2 regions of the Bartonella alsatica genome follow, and region 2 is predicted to be linked to the other one. Evidence: predicted binding sites of a transcription regulator. Region 2 holds the regulator's gene; the other holds the start of a gene.

Region 1 (8,928 bases), 380 kb from region 2:
GCTGTATCTTCTTTGATGTATGCTGATCGTCTTTATCAATTGCCACTAGGCGTGATAGCAATTGCCGTCGCTACTGTTCTTTTACCAGAATTAACAAGAGCTCTACGCAGTAAAAAACACAAAGAAACGCACGATTTACAAAATCGATCTATTGAATTAACCTTACTGTTAACTTTACCCGCATCCGTTGCCTTTTTGCTGCTCTCCACTCCCGTTGTCAGTTTGCTTTTTGAACGTGGACAGTTCACCAGTGAATCCACACACCATGTAGCACAATTAGTTGCACTTTACGGCCTAGGACTTCCCGCTTTTGTACTGATCAAAGTATTTATTCCTAATTTTTTTGCTCATGAAGATACAAAAACACCAATGATTTTCACTGGCATTAGCGTTTTCATCAATATTAGTCTTGCCTTAACATTATTCCCCATTTTATCAGCACGCGGCATTGTCATTGCGGAAATTACCTCTGGATGGGTCAACACCTTATTGCTTTGTGGTATCCTTATCAAACGCGGCTATTGGAAATACGATGTACAACTGTTAAAATGCATTACATGTTTGATCATTGTCACTATTTTGTGCGCCATGATCCTTTATTATCTGCTTCATGTGCTTGGCTTTTTATCTTTTTCTTTATCCTCACAAGCATCATTCTTCTTGCGTGCTAGCACCTTAGCAGGGATAATGCTTGTCATATTCGTGGTATATTTGAGTGCCTATTTTTTACTTGACACACGTTCCTTTTTCCGCACCCTCAAAAATATCAAAAAACACCTATAACATTTTATCTTGCTTTCAGAAAAACACTTTGTCACAAAATACAAAACGAATATTTACTTAAAAGAAAGAACTTTTCTATGGACACTTTCACACCGCTTGTTTTTTCTGGCGTACAACCGAGTGGTAATTTACACCTTGGTAATTATCTTGGAGCCATCAAACATTGGGTTGAACTGCAAACGTCCTATGATTGCTTGTATTGCATTGTCGACATGCACGCACTCACCGTGAATCCAGATTCAATAATCTTACGTGAATCAACCAGAGCAGTTACAGCAGCCTTTTTAGCTGCTGGTATTAATCCTCAAAAACACATTATTTTCAACCAATCTCGGGTTTTTCAACATGCTGAACTGGCTTGGATTTTAAATTGTATCGCTCGTATTGGTTGGCTCCAGCGCATGACACAATTTAAAGATAAAGCAGGAAAAGATCGTGAAAAAGCATCCCTTGGACTTTTTGCTTATCCAAGCCTGATGGCAGCTGATATTTTACTCTACCGTGCTACACATGTTCCAGTGGGCGAAGATCAAAAACAGCATGTTGAACTGACACGTGATATTGCACAAAAATTCAACAACGACTATGCTCACCGCATTGCAGACTTAAATTTTGGTGTTCCGATGCAAATGGGTGAAGAAACAAAACAAGGTTTTTTCCCAATGCCAGAAGCGTTGATAGGGAAAACAGCCACGCGCATTATGTCATTGCGTGATGGTACAAAAAAAATGTCAAAAACAGATCCTTCAGATTTTTCACGCATTAATTTGATGGATGATACTGATCTTATCGTAAAAAAGATACGCAAAGCAAAAACCGATTCCGCACCTCTCCCCGATACTTCTGCAGCCCTAAAAGAACGGCCAGAGATCGATAATCTACTTGGTATTTATGCAGCTTTTGCAGAAATAAGCAAGGAAAAGGCACTTTCAGAGTTTTCTGGACAACAATTTTCACTATTTAAAAAAGCTTTAGCTGACCTTGTCGTCCATAAACTTGAACCGATAACACAAGAACTACACCGTCTTCTTAAAGACAACGGATACATCGATTCTGTTTTACGTGATGGCGCAGAACGTGCCAGTACTCTGGCAGAAAAAAATATGAAAAAAGTCCGTGAAATCGTTGGATTTCTACAAAGTACATAAAACAGTAAAATTTAAAATGCAAAGAGTAAAAAAATTTTCTGTAAAAAACTAAAGAGAAAAAGCATGGTTTCTAAGAAAAAAAATCCGAAAACAGATCACAAGCGGAAAATTTTAGTTATTATCGATGAAACCCCAGAATGTCGTCGTGCTGTTACTTTTGCTGCTTACCATGCCAAAAATACCAAGAGAACATTGGTATTACTTTGTGTTGTTGACAATGTTGAATTTCAACATTTTCTGGGTGTAAACGACGTTATGCGATCAGAATCAACGCAAAATGCCTATAAAATGTTGGGAGAAATTGCTAATGATATACGCACTACACACGCTCTTGAAACAGAAATCATGATGCGTGAAGGTAAAAAAATCGATGAAATTTCTAAACTAATTAACGAAGATAAAGAGATTGCACTTATTGTTTTAGCAGCTAGTGAACACACAGAAGGACCAGGACCACTTGTTCAATTAATCGGTAATCGGGGAACAGCTTTTTCAATTCCTGTCACCGTCATTCCGAGCAATCTCGCCTATGAAGATATTGAATCAATTGCCTAAAAAAACTTTTGGGATACAATGATTTTCCTAATTCCTCACAGTAAAAGGAGAGTGTATGTTTATTCAAACTGAAACCACACCAAATCCTGCAACACTGAAATTTCTGCCAGGCCGCGTGGTTCTTTCCGAAGGTGTCTTAGAATTTCGTAACCGTGAAGAAGCCGCTAAAAATTCGCCTTTAGCTGCTAAGCTGTTGAATATACCAAATGTCAATGGTGTTTTTTTAGGTTATGATTTCATCACCGTAAGCAAAAAAGAGGGTGAATGGCAACATCTTAAACCGATCATTTTAGGTACAATTATGGAACATTTTCTGTCTGGTGATCCAGTTATCATCACCAACGCCACGTCACAAGCGCAGACCGATGATCTTAACGAAGAATTTTATGACGAAAAAGATGCTGATATCGTTCTAACAATTAAAGAGCTCCTTGAAACGCGTATTCGCCCAGCAGTGGCCAATGATGGTGGAGATATTACTTTTCGCGGATTTGAAAACGGTATTGTTTACCTCAACATGCGTGGTGCTTGCTCCGGATGCCCCTCCTCAACCGCAACGCTAAAACATGGTATTGAAAATCTTTTACGGCATTTTATTCCAGAAGTTTTAAGCGTTGAAGCAATGCCACAATAAAATGAGAATAATCTTACAAAATACCGATAAAAACAAACACACTAGCGAGAATATTACTTCCTTAAAACGCCATAATAAAACTCAAGTCGCAACCCAAAACATTACATCACGTTTTCTCTACAGTCACAATCTCATAGGAGCTAGAACATTACTTCACAGAGCTATATCAGATCTATCACCCCAGAACGCATCAGGATACCACCAGAGTATATTTTCTTTAAGGATTCATATCATTTAAAAGAATTAAAGCAATTCTACCCCTGAAAATATACCTTTGGTTTAAAAAAATATGCTTTAACAAATCAGAAACCACTCTACAAACTAAATTTTTTTAACGAATTCCGATTTTAAACCAATCTGGCCAATCCCAGGAATCTTACAATCAATATTATGATCCCCTTCCACGAGGCGGATATTTTTCACCTTAGTTCCACTCTTGAGAACGGATGCAGCCCCTTTTATTTTAAGATCTTTCATTACCATCACGCTATCTCCATTTGTCAAAACCTGACCATTGACATCACAAACGATAGCAGTAGAAAAAGACTCTTCACTCTTTTGTGGCCACTCATGTGCACATTCAGGACACACAAAATTTTCACCCTCTTCATAAGTATAAAGACCACCACAGTGAGGGCACTTAGGATATTGGTTCATATATCTCCTCTTCCATTCAAGAAAAATTATGCCTTTCGGCGGTCATAGAGCAACACGAATACCGAATAGATTGTCTATTGTTTCAGAAAACAGCTCGCTTTTTTCTGATCTTATCACCCCCTCAGCCCCAATGCAGAATATAATGCAAAATTCAATTGAGACATCATCATCTTTACACTTAATCAAGTCAGAATCATCATTCTATTTCCGAACTCTCAATGTTGCATCGTGCTTTTAAAGACAGCTCATAAGAAGTATATGGTATTCACATCTTAAGATCTTAAACAATCTTTTTTCCCTACACTCCTCTCACTTGTAACATGTAAATAAACAAACATTTTTTACTCTTAAAACGAGAGAGCTCTCACAATAAAAAAGTTTCTTATACTTAAAAATTTTATTCAAGTTGTAAAAATAAATTATTACTATAAATTAAATAGTTGAATTTACCAAAGCGAAACACTTTCAAAGTGCAACCACTTGTAAAAAAATATTTCCTCTTAGTAGAAATCTTATTGTGTAAAAAACTGCATGAAAGAAAAGCAATATCTCTTAACACAAGCGATAAGAAGTAAAAATTCTAAGGAAAGAGAAAACCAATATTAAAAAAAACAGCAATAAACAAAGAGGAGCACACAAAAAACGGGCCTATTTGGCCCGTTTTTCTTAACCTTTAGTGAAAGGAGCTTAGAAATCCATTCCGCCCATTCCACCCATTCCACCGCCAGGCATTGGAGGCATTGGAGTTTCTTTCTTTGGAGTTTCAGCAACCATTGCTTCCGTTGTGATCAGAAGGCTAGCCACTGAAGCAGCATTTTGGAGCGCAGAACGCACAACTTTCACAGGATCAACAATTCCCAAAGCAATCAAATCACCAAATTCACCGGTTGCGGTGTTGTAACCAAACGTATCTGCCTTATTTTCCAATACTTTGCCAACAATAATCGCTGCTTCTTCACCGGCATTGCTAGCAATTTGACGTGCTGGTGCTTGTAGAGCACGACGAACAATATTAATACCAGCTTCTTGATCAGGATTGCTTCCTTTAACGGTCAAAGCACTTGCTGCACGCAACAATGCCGTCCCACCACCAGCAACAATACCTTCTTCTACAGCAGCACGTGTTGCATTCAAGGCATCATCAACACGGTCTTTCTTTTCTTTCACTTCCACTTCTGTAGCACCACCGACACGGATAACAGCAACACCACCAGCGAGTTTAGCAAGTCTTTCTTGCAATTTTTCACGATCATAATCAGAAGTGGTTTCCTCAATCTGAGCCTTGATTTGATTTACGCGTGCATTAATCTCAGCTTTTTGTCCAGCACCATCAATAATCGTGGTATTTTCTTTAGAAATATTGACTTTCTTAGCACGTCCAAGCATATCCAAAGTGACATTTTCAAGCTTAATGCCTACATCTTCGGAAATAACCTGCCCCGAGGTTAAGATTGCAATATCCTCGAGCATAGCTTTACGGCGATCACCAAATCCTGGAGCTTTTACAGCAGCAATTTTCAAACCACCGCGCAACTTATTGACAACAAGCGTTGCTAAAGCTTCGCCCTCTACATCTTCTGCGATAATGAGAAGTGGTTTACCGGACTGAACAACAGCTTCAAGCACAGGAAGCAAAGATTGTAAATTAGACAATTTCTTTTCATGAATGAGGATGTAAGGATCATCGAGATCAGCCACCATTTTCTCAGCATTCGTGACAAAGTAAGGTGAAAGATATCCACGATCAAACTGCATTCCTTCCACGACTTCTAATTCGGTTTCAGCCGTTTTTGCTTCTTCGACAGTAATGACACCTTCATTGCCAACTTTTTCCATAGCGTTAGCAATCATTTTGCCGATTTCAGCAGCACCATTAGCGGAAATTGTTCCTACTTGTGCAATTTCTGCTGAAGTTTGAATTTTCTTTGCTTTTTTGAAGAGATTTGCCACCACTTCATCAACAGCAGCATCAATTCCGCGTTTAAGATCCATTGGGTTCATGCCTGCAGCAACAGCTTTTATACCTTCTTGTACAATAGCCTGTCCCAAAACGGTTGCAGTGGTTGTTCCATCACCAGCAATATCATTGGTTTTGGAAGCAACTTCGCGCAACATTTGCGCACCCATATTTTCGAACTTATCTTCCAGTTCGATTTCCTTTGCAACGGACACACCATCTTTTGTGATGCGAGGCGCACCAAATGATTTATCAATTACCACATTACGACCTTTAGGGCCGAGTGTTACCTTTACAGCGTTAGCAAGGATATCAACACCGCGCAACAAACGCTCACGCGCTTCACGGCCAAATTTGACTTCTTTAGCAGCCATTTAAATTCTCCTTGGAGTTGTCTTAAATCAAAGAACAAAGTGCCAAATAATACAAAACGGAAATATTAAAAGGCTAAATCAGCCTAGAATTCCCATAATGTCAGATTCTTTCATGATTAAGAGGTCTTCCCCATTAATCTTTACTTCGGTTCCAGACCATTTTCCAAATAGTATACGGTCTCCTGTTTTTACTTCTAAAGGCACACGTTTTCCGTTATCATCGAGAGCACCATTGCCAATAGCAATAACTTCACCTTCTTGAGGTTTTTCCTTTGCTGTATCAGGAATGATAATCCCACCAGCAGTTTTATTTTCAGATTCAACCCGACGAACAACGACACGATCGTGCAGTGGGCGGAATTGTATGTTAGCCATGTTTTAAATCCTTAAACTTAATATAATTGAATTAATCTTAAGTTCTTGCTAGCACTCTTAGTTTAGGAGTGCTAGCATTGCTCAAGATATAAAATTACCCTTCTTCAATGTCAAGGATTCTTCAAAAAATAATTTATCTTAAAGTCTTGCCTCTTTTTCCTATTTTGCTTTATCTAGCTTTTTATTAATCCGCGAACATAAAAGGAGCTTATCATGGTTGAAACACGTCAGGAAACGGATAGCTTTGGAACGATTTCGGTCCAGCAAGACCGTTATTGGGGCGCACAAACTGAACGCTCACTGCATAATTTTAACATTGGTATAGAAAAACAACCCCTCACCATCATTTATGCTTTAAGTCTTATCAAAAAGGCCGCAGCACTTGTGAATATGGAAAAAGGAAAGCTCTCGCAAAATATCGGGAAAGCAATCATTACTGCAGCCGACGAAGTGCTCGCAGGTGCATTCGATACACACTTTCCCCTTTCTGTTTGGCAAACAGGCTCTGGCACGCAAAGCAATATGAACGTGAATGAAGTTATTGCCAATTATGCCAACATGCTTTTGGGAGGAAAATTAGGAAGCAAAACACCGGTTCACCCCAATGACCATGTAAATATGAGTCAATCATCAAACGACTCCTTTCCCACAGCGCTTCACATTGCCACCACACTGCAAACACACCAACACTTATTTCCCATTCTCGACGCCCTTATTACTACTTTACGAAAAAAAGAAGAAGAATTTGCTGACATCATTAAAATCGGACGTACCCATACTCAAGATGCAACACCCTTAACTTTAGCACAAGAATTTTCAGGCTATCGCGCCGCACTAGAAGCCAACCGCCACCGCATTAAAACAGCTCTTACCGATGTCCAGATGCTTGCCCAAGGAGGAACAGCCGTTGGAACAGGTCTCAATGCACCGAAAGGTTTTGATGTTGCCTTTGCCGAAACAATCAGCACCCTCACAGGAATAACCTTTAAGACTGCCAGCAATAAATTTGAAGCCCTCGCCCATCATGGAGCCCTTGCACATTTCCATGGAAGTTTGAATGCTCTAGCCGCTGATCTGTTTAAAATTGCCAACGACATCCGCTTCTTGGGATCAGGTCCTCGTTCAGGCTTAGGGGAACTAAACTTGCCCGAAAATGAACCAGGCTCTTCTATCATGCCCGGCAAAGTCAATCCTACACAATGCGAAGCAATGACAATGGTTGCCTGCCAAGTCTTTGGTAATCATACCAGTGTAACATTTGCCGCCAGCCAAGGGCATTTTGAACTAAATGTTTATAAACCCGTTATTGGCTATAATGTTTTACAATCGATTACACTTCTTGGTGATTGCATGCGCTCTTTTGATCTGCATTGCATCCAAGGGTTACGTGCCAATCGAATCCATATTCACTCTCTCATGGAACGCTCTCTCATGCTCGTAACAGCACTAGCGCCAGAAATTGGTTATGAAAAAGCCGCCGAAATTGCCAAAGCAGCGCATAAAAATGATACAACTTTGCGTGTTGAAGCACTAAAAGCAGGCGTTTCAGGGGAGGATTATGACCGTCTAGTTGACCCCAAAAAAATGATCGCTCCACAATAAACGACAGAATGTAAAACTCTCTGAAATAAACCTTTTTGTAATGACAATCGGATCGTGAATGGTCTCTGATTGTCATTACATCTTCAACAATTTATGCATGATCTCTTGCAAAGTTCTATTAAACGCTACCTTTTAGCAAAGCTAAGAAAATTTCCAGATTTTGGGCATATTGGCACGGATAGCTTTTATGTTGTGCATAAAAAGCCATAAGAGAGTATTTTTTTCTATTTTTAAACTTAACACATTGACGATATGGATAAATCACTATTTTACATTTTGAATTTAAGAACCCTAAATACAAGCATATTTTTTCATTTTAAACCCTTGTTAAACCCTTGTATTTAAAATCAATAAAAATCATTTAAGATAGAAGTAAAATGCCATCATCTTAATACAAGACAGGCACAACATTTTGAGCTGTAAAACAAAATGATGGTGATAGTTTATACCTTACACAAATAAAATTTATACCTTACACAAATAAAAATAGTAGCGTCCAATGTGTCTTGCATCATTGCCTTAACAAACCATTGTAATAAAAAATCTTTAGAACAAAAAAGATATTTCTTCAAATAAAGTGCATACAACAAAAACATAATGGTGTACTGTTTTCTTCAATAAAGGACATGCTCCCATTAAACAGCTCAATAAACACGCAAAAAAACGTGAAGAAATATGCAATTCTCAATCTTTAAATATTGCTCGAGCTACTTTTAAAAAGCGTAAAACCGAATGAAAGAAGAATGATAAAGCTTTCTATTAATTGTCACTTTGCATCACTCACAAGCATTCTTGAAAAATATATGTCTTACTGAACGCTGTTGCAAAGGCTAGAAAAATTCT
Region 2 (8,928 bases):
GCATTTTTTCAACTTTAAGGAGATAATATGTGCCGTTTATTTAGTGCTCTTCAGATTCCTCAAAAAACAACTGAAACACTCATATCGCTGCAAAAGGGCTTACCGAACGCGCAGTGGATCAAATCACAAAATTTTCATGTTACTTTATCTTTTTTTGGTGAAGTTAAAAGTTCAGTAGCAGATGAACTTATGTGCGCCTTTGATACAATAAAGATCCCTCCTTTTGTGCTAAAAACAAAGGGTTTTGAAGTCTTTGGTTCAAAAAACGCTCCACATTCTCTTGTTGTTCTTATTGAACCTTGTGAAACTCTCAATCTTTTACACGAAAAGATGCAATGTATTCGGAACAGCTTGAGCTTAACACCTGATGAAAAACAGTTTATTCCGCATATTACTATTGCGCGACTGCTCAATATTAAGCCGGAAGATCTTCCTTCTTACATATCTTCTCAAAATAATTTTTCATTTCCTTCTTTCAAAGTCGATCATTTCGTTTTATTGTTATCGCCATCCCCCTCAAGCGATGCTCCGTATATTTTGAAAGGAAGTTGGTCACTTCAAAAGTAAAAGAGTGTTTTATTACTGTCTAGAGCTCTTTTTTATAAAATGCTTCACAAAAATGGGACAATTGTGTGTGATATCATATTTTTGCGCGGGGGCATTTTTACTAGATGTATCAAACTGGATCAGATTCAACAGTAGACTCTTTCATCCCTCCCTTGGCTACTCCTACTATAGCTGGACGTAATACACGGTCACCAATAACATAACCTGCCTGAACAACTTGCTGAACAGTATTATCTGGTACATCGGTATTCGGGATTTCAAACATCGCTTGATGAAAGTGAGGATCAAATTTTTGTCCTTCTGGATGAATTTTCTGCACTCCGTGACGTTCTAACGCTGCTATCATTGCACGCTCAGTCATTTCTACACCCTCAGCTAATGTTTTTAAACCAACATCATTCTCCTTTGCCCCTTCCGGAATAGCCTCCAAAGCACGATTGAGGTTATCAGAAACAGATAACATATCACGTGCAAAATTAGCAATTGAATAAGCCTTCGCATCTGCCACATCACGTGCAGTACGACGTCGAAGGTTTTCCATGTCTGCAGCAAGACGTAAAAGTTGATCTTTTAGCTGTTGATTTTCATCCTGCAAAGCAACCAACGGATCAACAAACTCATTTTTTTCCTCTTCAATCTCTGCGCGAGTCTCTGTTTCACGCGTTTTTAAAAACTCATCAGCTGCTTTTTTAAGTGCATCGCGATCAGCTGGATCTTTTAAATCACAGTTTTCAAATGAAGCGTCAGTAAATTTGTTTTTTTCATTAGACATAAAAATTCCATTCCTTCATAAGATTTGTTATTCTCGATATCGAAATTTCACAGACAAAAATCAAGGGGGTATTTACACAATCTTAATATAACGAATATCTATAGTATAAATTTTTTAGTCATTTTAACGCAACAGTTGTGATACAAGTTGAGCTGTATAATCAACCATAGGCACAATCCTTGCATAATTAAGCCGTGTAGGCCCAATAACTCCTAAAGCACCAATAACTCTTTGTTTTGAATCACGATAAGGTGCTACCACTAAAGAAGAGCCAGAAAGCGAAAACAACTTATTTTCTGAACCAATAAAGATACGAACGCCCGAACCTTCATCGGTTAAGTCGAGAAGCTGTGCCATACTTTCACGCGTTTCAAGGTCATCAAACAAATGCCGTAACCGCTCTAAATCTTCTTCTGCTTTCACATCTTCAAGCAAATTGCTACGCCCACGAACAATAAGGTGTATTTTATGATCAGCATCTTCTCCGCCCCAAAGAGCTAATCCCGTTTCAACAAGATGTTGGGATAAACGATCAAGCGCGGCTCGTGTTTCTGAACATAAACGTACAATTTCTTCTTTAGCTTCACTCAATGTACGCCCCTGAATATGAGCATTAAGAAAATTCGTTGCTTCTGTCAATTGTGCATGGGTAACCCCTTCCGGTAAATGAACAATACGATTTTCAACCTCACCTTGTTGAGTTACTAAAACAGCAAGAGCGTGTTCCCTATCAAGGCGTACAAATTCAATATGCTTCAACGTCCCTTCATATTTCGTTGCTAAAACAAGTCCTGCACCACGTGAAAGATCTGAAAGAACACGGCTTGCTTGAACGAGAAAATGCTCAACTGATTGCGCGTGGCCAGCTTCTTTGACTTGCATTTCAATACTCTCACGCTCCTCGTTTGGCAAATCACCCGCTTCCATAAACGCATCAACAAAAAATCGTAACCCTGATTGTGTCGGCATACGACCTGCAGATACATGAGGTGCATAAATCAAACCGAGATGTTCAAGATCACTCATAACATTGCGAATCGTTGCTGGTGATAATGTCTGTCGCAAAAGCTTAGAAAGATTTCGTGATCCTACAGGTTCACCATCATTAAGATAAGCTTCTACAATATGGCGAAAGATATCCCGCGAACGCTCATCAAGATATTTTAGTTCATCATCAATAGGTTTGTGCTTCATCACAATTGTTTCATTACTTTAAAACACCTCTTTTATATAAGTCTTGCCAAGGTTTGGTCAAATAGTCTAAAGCAGTGCAAAAGTATATCATATATTTATAGTAAAAATGCTACCATCAAAAAAAGGTATCGTCTATATATCTTTTTAATTATTGCCATCACAAAATACAAAAGATTTCATTTAAGTGGAATATTAATAAACATGCAAAAAGATGTATCCCGTAAAATCTGGCAAAATTTGTCTATATAAGGTTTAAACTGATTTTTAGTACAAAAATAGTACCCCTCTCTTTTTACCTCTGGAGAAATTTACATGAGAAGTATAGCAACCCAAAAACTTGTCATTGCTACACACAACACCAGTAAATTGCACGAAATTATCACTTTGATCTCTCCCTTCGGTTTAACTATACAATCAGCAAAAGAGCTTGGATTGCCAGAACCTAAAGAAACGGGAACAACATTTGAAGAAAATGCTTATATTAAAGCTTTTTCAGCAGCAAAAAATACAGGGCTTCCTGCCCTTTCTGACGATTCAGGCTTGGAAGTGGACGCATTGGGTAATGCACCAGGCGTTAATACCGCTGATTGGGCTCTTCAACCTGATGGTTCACGTAATTTTTTAAAAGCTATGCAAAAAATAGAAGATGAACTCCAAAAAATCGGAGCGCATAAAAAAAGCCAACGAAAATGCCGTTTTATATCAGTCATATGCATTGCATGGCCTGATGCTCATGCAGATTATTTTCATGGTAATGTTGAAGGTACATTCATTTGGCCTCCACGTGGAGATAAAGGTTTTGGTTTCGATCCTATTTTTTTACCAGATGGATATGCCAATACCTTTGGTGAAATGTCAATGGAACAAAAACATGGCTGGAAACTCAATGATAAAACACCCCCGCTCTCACATCGCGCACGTGCCTTTAAACTTTTAGCCCAAAACCTCATGACACTCTCATGAATGAATTCTTTGGTATTTACATTCACTGGCCCTTTTGCACTGCAAAATGTCCTTATTGTGATTTTAATTCACATGTTCGTGTTCATGGTGTTGATCAACCACGTTTTGTAACCGCCTTTGAACGTGAAATAGAAACACAGTCCCATAAAATAGGACCGCGTCATATTACCAGTATTTTTATTGGCGGAGGAACTCCCTCTCTTATGATGCCTCAGACTGTTGATGCCTTATTGCAAGCACTTACAAAAAAATGGACAATCGATGATAAAGTTGAAATCACATTAGAAGCTAACCCATCAAGCGTGGAAGTACAACGCTTTCGTGAATACCGAGCAGCAGGTGTTAATCGCTTATCTCTCGGCATACAGGCTCTCAATGACAAAGCATTGCGACAACTTGGTCGGCTTCATGATGTAAAACAAGCTCTTCACGCTATTACTTTAGCGCGGGAGATTTTTCCACGTTTATCCTTTGATTTAATTTATGCTCGTCCCGAACAAACCCTTGAACAATGGAAATGTGAACTTTTTCAAGCTCTTGATTTGGCAACAGACCACCTTTCTCTTTATCAACTGACTATAGAAGAAGGAACCGCTTTTAAACGGCTTCATACCACAGGAAGACTTATCCTTCCCGCATCAGAACTTGCAGCAGATCTATATCATCTTACCCAAGAAATAACTTCACAAAAGGGATTTCCTGCCTATGAAATCTCAAATTATGCAATCCCCGGTGCCGAATCAGCGCATAATCTTCTCTATTGGCGTTATTATGAATATGCAGGCTTTGGTCCAGGAGCCCATGGTCGCTTTATTGAGCACTCACCAAATTCCTTCTCTGCTTCATCAAAAGAATCTGATTTTCAACTTGAAAACTGTAAACGTTATGTCACAATAAATGAAAAATATCCCGAACATTGGCTTGAATTGGTAGAAACTCTGGGACATGGCTGTATTGAAACAGAACAATTGACCACTGAACAACAAGCAAATGAAATGCTCCTCATGGGTTTGCGTCTTTGCGAAGGTTTAGATCTTTCGCGTTATAAAATCTTAAACCCCAAAAGCCTACCAATGGAAAAACTTATCGATTTACAACAACAAGGGTTGGTAGAAATGATAGGAAACGAACGCTTAAAAGCAACCAATAAAGGACGAATCCTTCTTGATCACATCATTAGCCAATTAGCAACCTAAAATCTCTACAATTCTAACCTATTATCACGTCAATTGTGACATAATACAGTTTTCAATTCGTGGCAAAAATGTTGTTGAAAAAAATTAATTCCTTTTTATTTTATGCAAAAAAATCAACAATGAAACGCTCATAAATAGCCGTGAGAGTTTCCATTGCATCGAGAGTCACACACTCATCCACCATGTGCATTGTCTGCCCTGGTAATCCAAATTCAACTACTGGGCAATAATCCTTTATAAATCGTGCATCCGAAGTCCCCCCCGAAGTTGAATATTCTGGTATATTCCCTGTTATACTTTTAATAGCATTTGATAATGTATTAATGAGTTTATCATTTTGGGATAAAAAAACATCCCCCAAACTTGGAATCCACTCAAGCTGATAGGAAGGCAAATGATAAGAATCGTTTTTTGATTGCACTGTTCTTAGTCGTTCTTCAATTTCCCTCATAAGCGTTTCTTTTGTCCAAAGATCGTTGTAGCGTATATTAAAACGAACTGTTGCCTGCGCTGGAATAACATTCACTGCAGAGTTACCCGTATCAATAGCTGTTAATTCCAAATTACTTGGTTGAAAATTTTCTGTGCCTTGATCTAAAGCAGCTTGTGTCAATGCCTGGATAAGCTTACTTACTAAAGGCAATGGATTGGCTGCTCGCTCAGGAAACGCTACATGACCTTGACGACCTTTAACGGTAAGAATACCAGAAATTGATCCCCGACGACCAATTTTGATCACATCACCAACAGCTGTTACGCTTGTTGGTTCTCCTACAAGAGCGGCGGTCCATTTTTCACCTTTTTGTTCTGCCCATTTAAGAAGTTTGACAGTACCGTTAAGTGCAGGACCTTCTTCATCACCGGTAATCAAAAAGCTTATCATACCTTTAATAGACTGTTTTTCAAGAACTCGAGCAAGTGCCGCTACAAAACAAGCAATCCCGCCCTTCATATCTACAGCCCCTCGCCCATATAATTTCCCCTGATCTATTACAGCTTCAAAAGGAGGATACGTCCAATATTCCAATGCCCCTGGTGGCACAACATCTGTATGGCCTGCAAACATAAGATGCGGACCTTCTTTCCCTATCTTGGCATAAAGATTTTCAACATTTTCTGTATTTTTATCTGAAAAAACAGGCCTCTCAACACAAAACCCCATCTTTGTTAGAAATTGTTCCAATTTTGATAAGACACCCGCTTCATGAGGTGTTACAGAAGGGCAACGAATAAGCGCCTGTAATAATTGAATAGGATCTGTAAGAACAGACATAAGCGCTTTTCCAATCTAAAATGAAAGAATTATCAGAAATTATTAAGCTGAATTACACAAAAAATAAAGCAAAAACATTGAAGACACTCAGCAAACTAAGCAGGGGAAGACAGTATTGCTGAGGCTTCAATGAATTCCTCATCATGCGACGAAGTACACACATAATGGAATGCTAAATAAAAAGTTCCATCGAAGATTATCTTCTTCAGGTTTTTTTCATATTTCTAACTTATATGAGTGAAAATTGATCATTTGCAGCGTATGACCATTTTCCTTTAACCAAGCACGATATATTTTACTTGCGGGATAAAGTTTTTCACAAAGAGCCCAAAATTTTGGTCCGTGATTCATTTCAACAAGATGGGCGACCTCATGCACAACAACATATTCAACAATTTCTTTTGGCGCCATAACAAGACGCCAAGAAAAAGAAAGGCGTCCTCCTATTGAACAAGAACCCCAGCGACTTTTAGTATCTTTATAGCAAATTGATTTCACTTTACGCTCTACTTTATGCGCATAATATACAACCAATGGCGTTATAGTGAGCGCAGCCTGTTTTTTTAAAATATCAGCAACACGTCTTGGTAAATATTCTAATTGACCATAAACGATAATTTGAGACTCTTGCCCCACATCCTGTGTAATGATCTCTGTTATCCCGCGTCCTGCTTTATGTCTTATAGTATGTGGAACACCTAATACAGAAATCGTTACACCTTCTTGAAGATAAGAATTTTCATGAGAAACTTTTACGTGAGCAAGACGTGCCTCAATCCAAGATCGGTGTTTTTCAATAAAACCTTGAATCGAATAGAGATTTATCGCTGGTGGTGTTGTTATACAAATCCCCTTACCACTCCTATCAATACGTAATGTAAGACGGCGCGCATGTTTATGTTCCCGTACACGTAGAGGAATAATGCGATCAGAGAAAATAAAAGGCTGTTCATAAACGATCATATATCATGTCTTTATCAATAATAAATTTGGCCTTTACCTTGTATTAATTCGATCAATTAATAATTTCAGCACCGTTTCAAGGCACTCCAAATCTTGTGGACGAGAAAAACGATGATCTGCATCACGAACAAGTGTTAATGTTACATCATGTAAAGGCAAATGATTAAGTAAAGACAATGTATGCTGATAAGGTATATCTTCATCTTCCATCCCTTGTAAAATATGAATAGGACACCCAACATCAATACATCCCTTCATGACGCAGTTATCTCGTCCATCTTCAATCAACGCTTTTGTAAAAGGCATCGGCTCATCATCACCAACCGCAGGTCGTTCAACATATCCTTTTTCTTCCAAAATTTTCCATTCCTCCAGACCTAATGCTGGTTCCACCAAGGTTTGTGTAAAATCAGGAGCTGGTGCAACCAACACCATGCCAGCAAGCCTCTTGTTTTTCTGCGCTAGCATCATAGCAAGCTTTAGTGCAATCCATCCCCCCATAGAAGAACCAATCAAAACTTGTGGACCTTCACAATAGGTTTCAAAAACCGCTACACTTTCCTTAAGCCAACGTGAAATCGTGCCTTGAAAAAAATCACCCTTCGATTCTCCATGGCCAGAGTAATCAAAACGCAAACAAGACAACTCATTCTTCTGAGCAAAACTATCAATAAATACAGCTTTTTTCCCTAACATATCGGATTGATAGCCAGAAAGCCAAACTAAACCAGGGAAGCAATGCCCTTTGCGATGGCGTACTGCAAGAGGAGTGCCTTCAAACGAAAAAAATTGGCAAGGAATATTTTGTTCCATAATGTTTTTCCTCTATAAAACATTTTAATACTTGTAAAAGAAAAATTTTTATACTCCTAATTAAATCCAAAAGTCATAAATCAAATATGTAAAAGCATGAATTCTAGTTGTTTTTCTGTGTATAATTGTATATTAATTACCTGTAGATGAATCAAAATTAAGGAGCATAAACCATTCGCAGACCCTTTAAAATAACACCTACCCAGAAAGATGGACCGCGTTCAAATCAGGATATTCGAGTTCCTCGTGTTCAACTTATCAATGACGAGGGACAACATCAGGGAGTCGTTGCAATACAGGAAGCGCTTGCTATGGCCGCAGATGCAGGGCTTGATTTGGTTGAAATTGTCCCAAATGCAGAACCACCCGTGTGTAAAATCATTGATTTGGGAAAATTAAAATATCAGACCCAAAAAAAAGCAGCTGAGACACGTAAAAAACAAAAGATTATTGAAATCAAAGAAATTAAGATGCGGCCGAATGTTGATGTTCATGATTATGGCGTAAAGCTTAAGGCTATCCATCGTTTTATTGGTAATGGTGATAAAGTAAAGATTACTTTGCGTTTTCGTGGTCGTGAAATGGCTCACCAAGATCTTGGATTAAAGCTTCTTCAGCGGGTTAAAGAAGATACAAGTGAAATTGCTAAAATCGAATCTGAGCCAAAGCTCGAAGGCCGTCAAATGATGATGGTGATAGCAGCTAAATGATTTTTTATTGGAAGCATGTATAAAATACAAATCATTCAGAATTAAGTGCTTTGAAAGCACCACAGAATGTTGTAGTGGTGCTTTTAAGTGAGTAGTAACTGTTTAGCGACCTCTTTATTAAAAAGAATACATCTTTTTATCAAAGAAACTAAATGCCTTTAATAAGAGTGCTTCAATCTTGCATAAAACAACGATAGAATATAGAAGCACTTCATGATAAAAAAACGAATTTCTACTCTTGATAAATATCTTATAATCCGTCTTTTACAAGAAAATTTTTATAAACACGTGCGTTGGTACAGTGCTGCTATTTTTTCAATGATCATCATTGCTTGTACAACTGCAGCCAGCGCATGGATTATGCGTGACGTTGTCAATTATATTATTGATGCGCAGAATTTTGCTATGATTGTTTTTATTTCTAGCATCATTGCTTTCATTTTCATTCTCAAAGGAATTGCTACTTTCTCCCAAACT

Evidence for each region. The regulator HrcA, encoded in region 2, represses chaperone genes, less so after heat shock. The targets are predictions, from matches to a motif close to GTTAGCACTCNCNNNNNGNGAGTGCTAAC.
Region 1: the regulator HrcA is predicted to act here: its motif matches at 6,531-6,559, upstream of groES (co-chaperone GroES).

What each region holds. Positions count from the first base shown of each region.
Region 1 is NZ_CP058235.1:631,081-640,008, forward strand. Features, by position in the region: gene murJ (murein biosynthesis integral membrane protein MurJ) at 1-783, shown strand, start outside; gene trpS (tryptophan--tRNA ligase) at 861-1,931, shown strand; gene HWV54_RS02635 (universal stress protein) at 1,995-2,486, shown strand; gene HWV54_RS02640 (NifU family protein) at 2,542-3,120, shown strand; gene HWV54_RS02645 (zinc ribbon domain-containing protein YjdM) at 3,442-3,777, opposite strand; gene groL (chaperonin GroEL) at 4,465-6,108, opposite strand; gene groES (co-chaperone GroES) at 6,187-6,483, opposite strand; gene fumC (class II fumarate hydratase) at 6,697-8,085, shown strand.
Region 2 is NZ_CP058235.1:1,011,569-1,020,496, reverse strand. Features, by position in the region: gene thpR (RNA 2',3'-cyclic phosphodiesterase) at 28-567, shown strand; gene grpE (nucleotide exchange factor GrpE) at 677-1,339, opposite strand; gene hrcA (heat-inducible transcriptional repressor HrcA) at 1,463-2,533, opposite strand; gene HWV54_RS04195 (non-canonical purine NTP pyrophosphatase) at 2,846-3,496, shown strand; gene hemW (radical SAM family heme chaperone HemW) at 3,493-4,692, shown strand; gene dapE (succinyl-diaminopimelate desuccinylase) at 4,793-5,965, opposite strand; gene HWV54_RS04180 (M48 family metallopeptidase) at 6,182-6,928, opposite strand; gene HWV54_RS04175 (alpha/beta hydrolase) at 6,962-7,741, opposite strand; gene infC (translation initiation factor IF-3) at 7,933-8,451, shown strand; gene HWV54_RS04165 (ABC transporter ATP-binding protein) at 8,665-8,928, shown strand, end outside.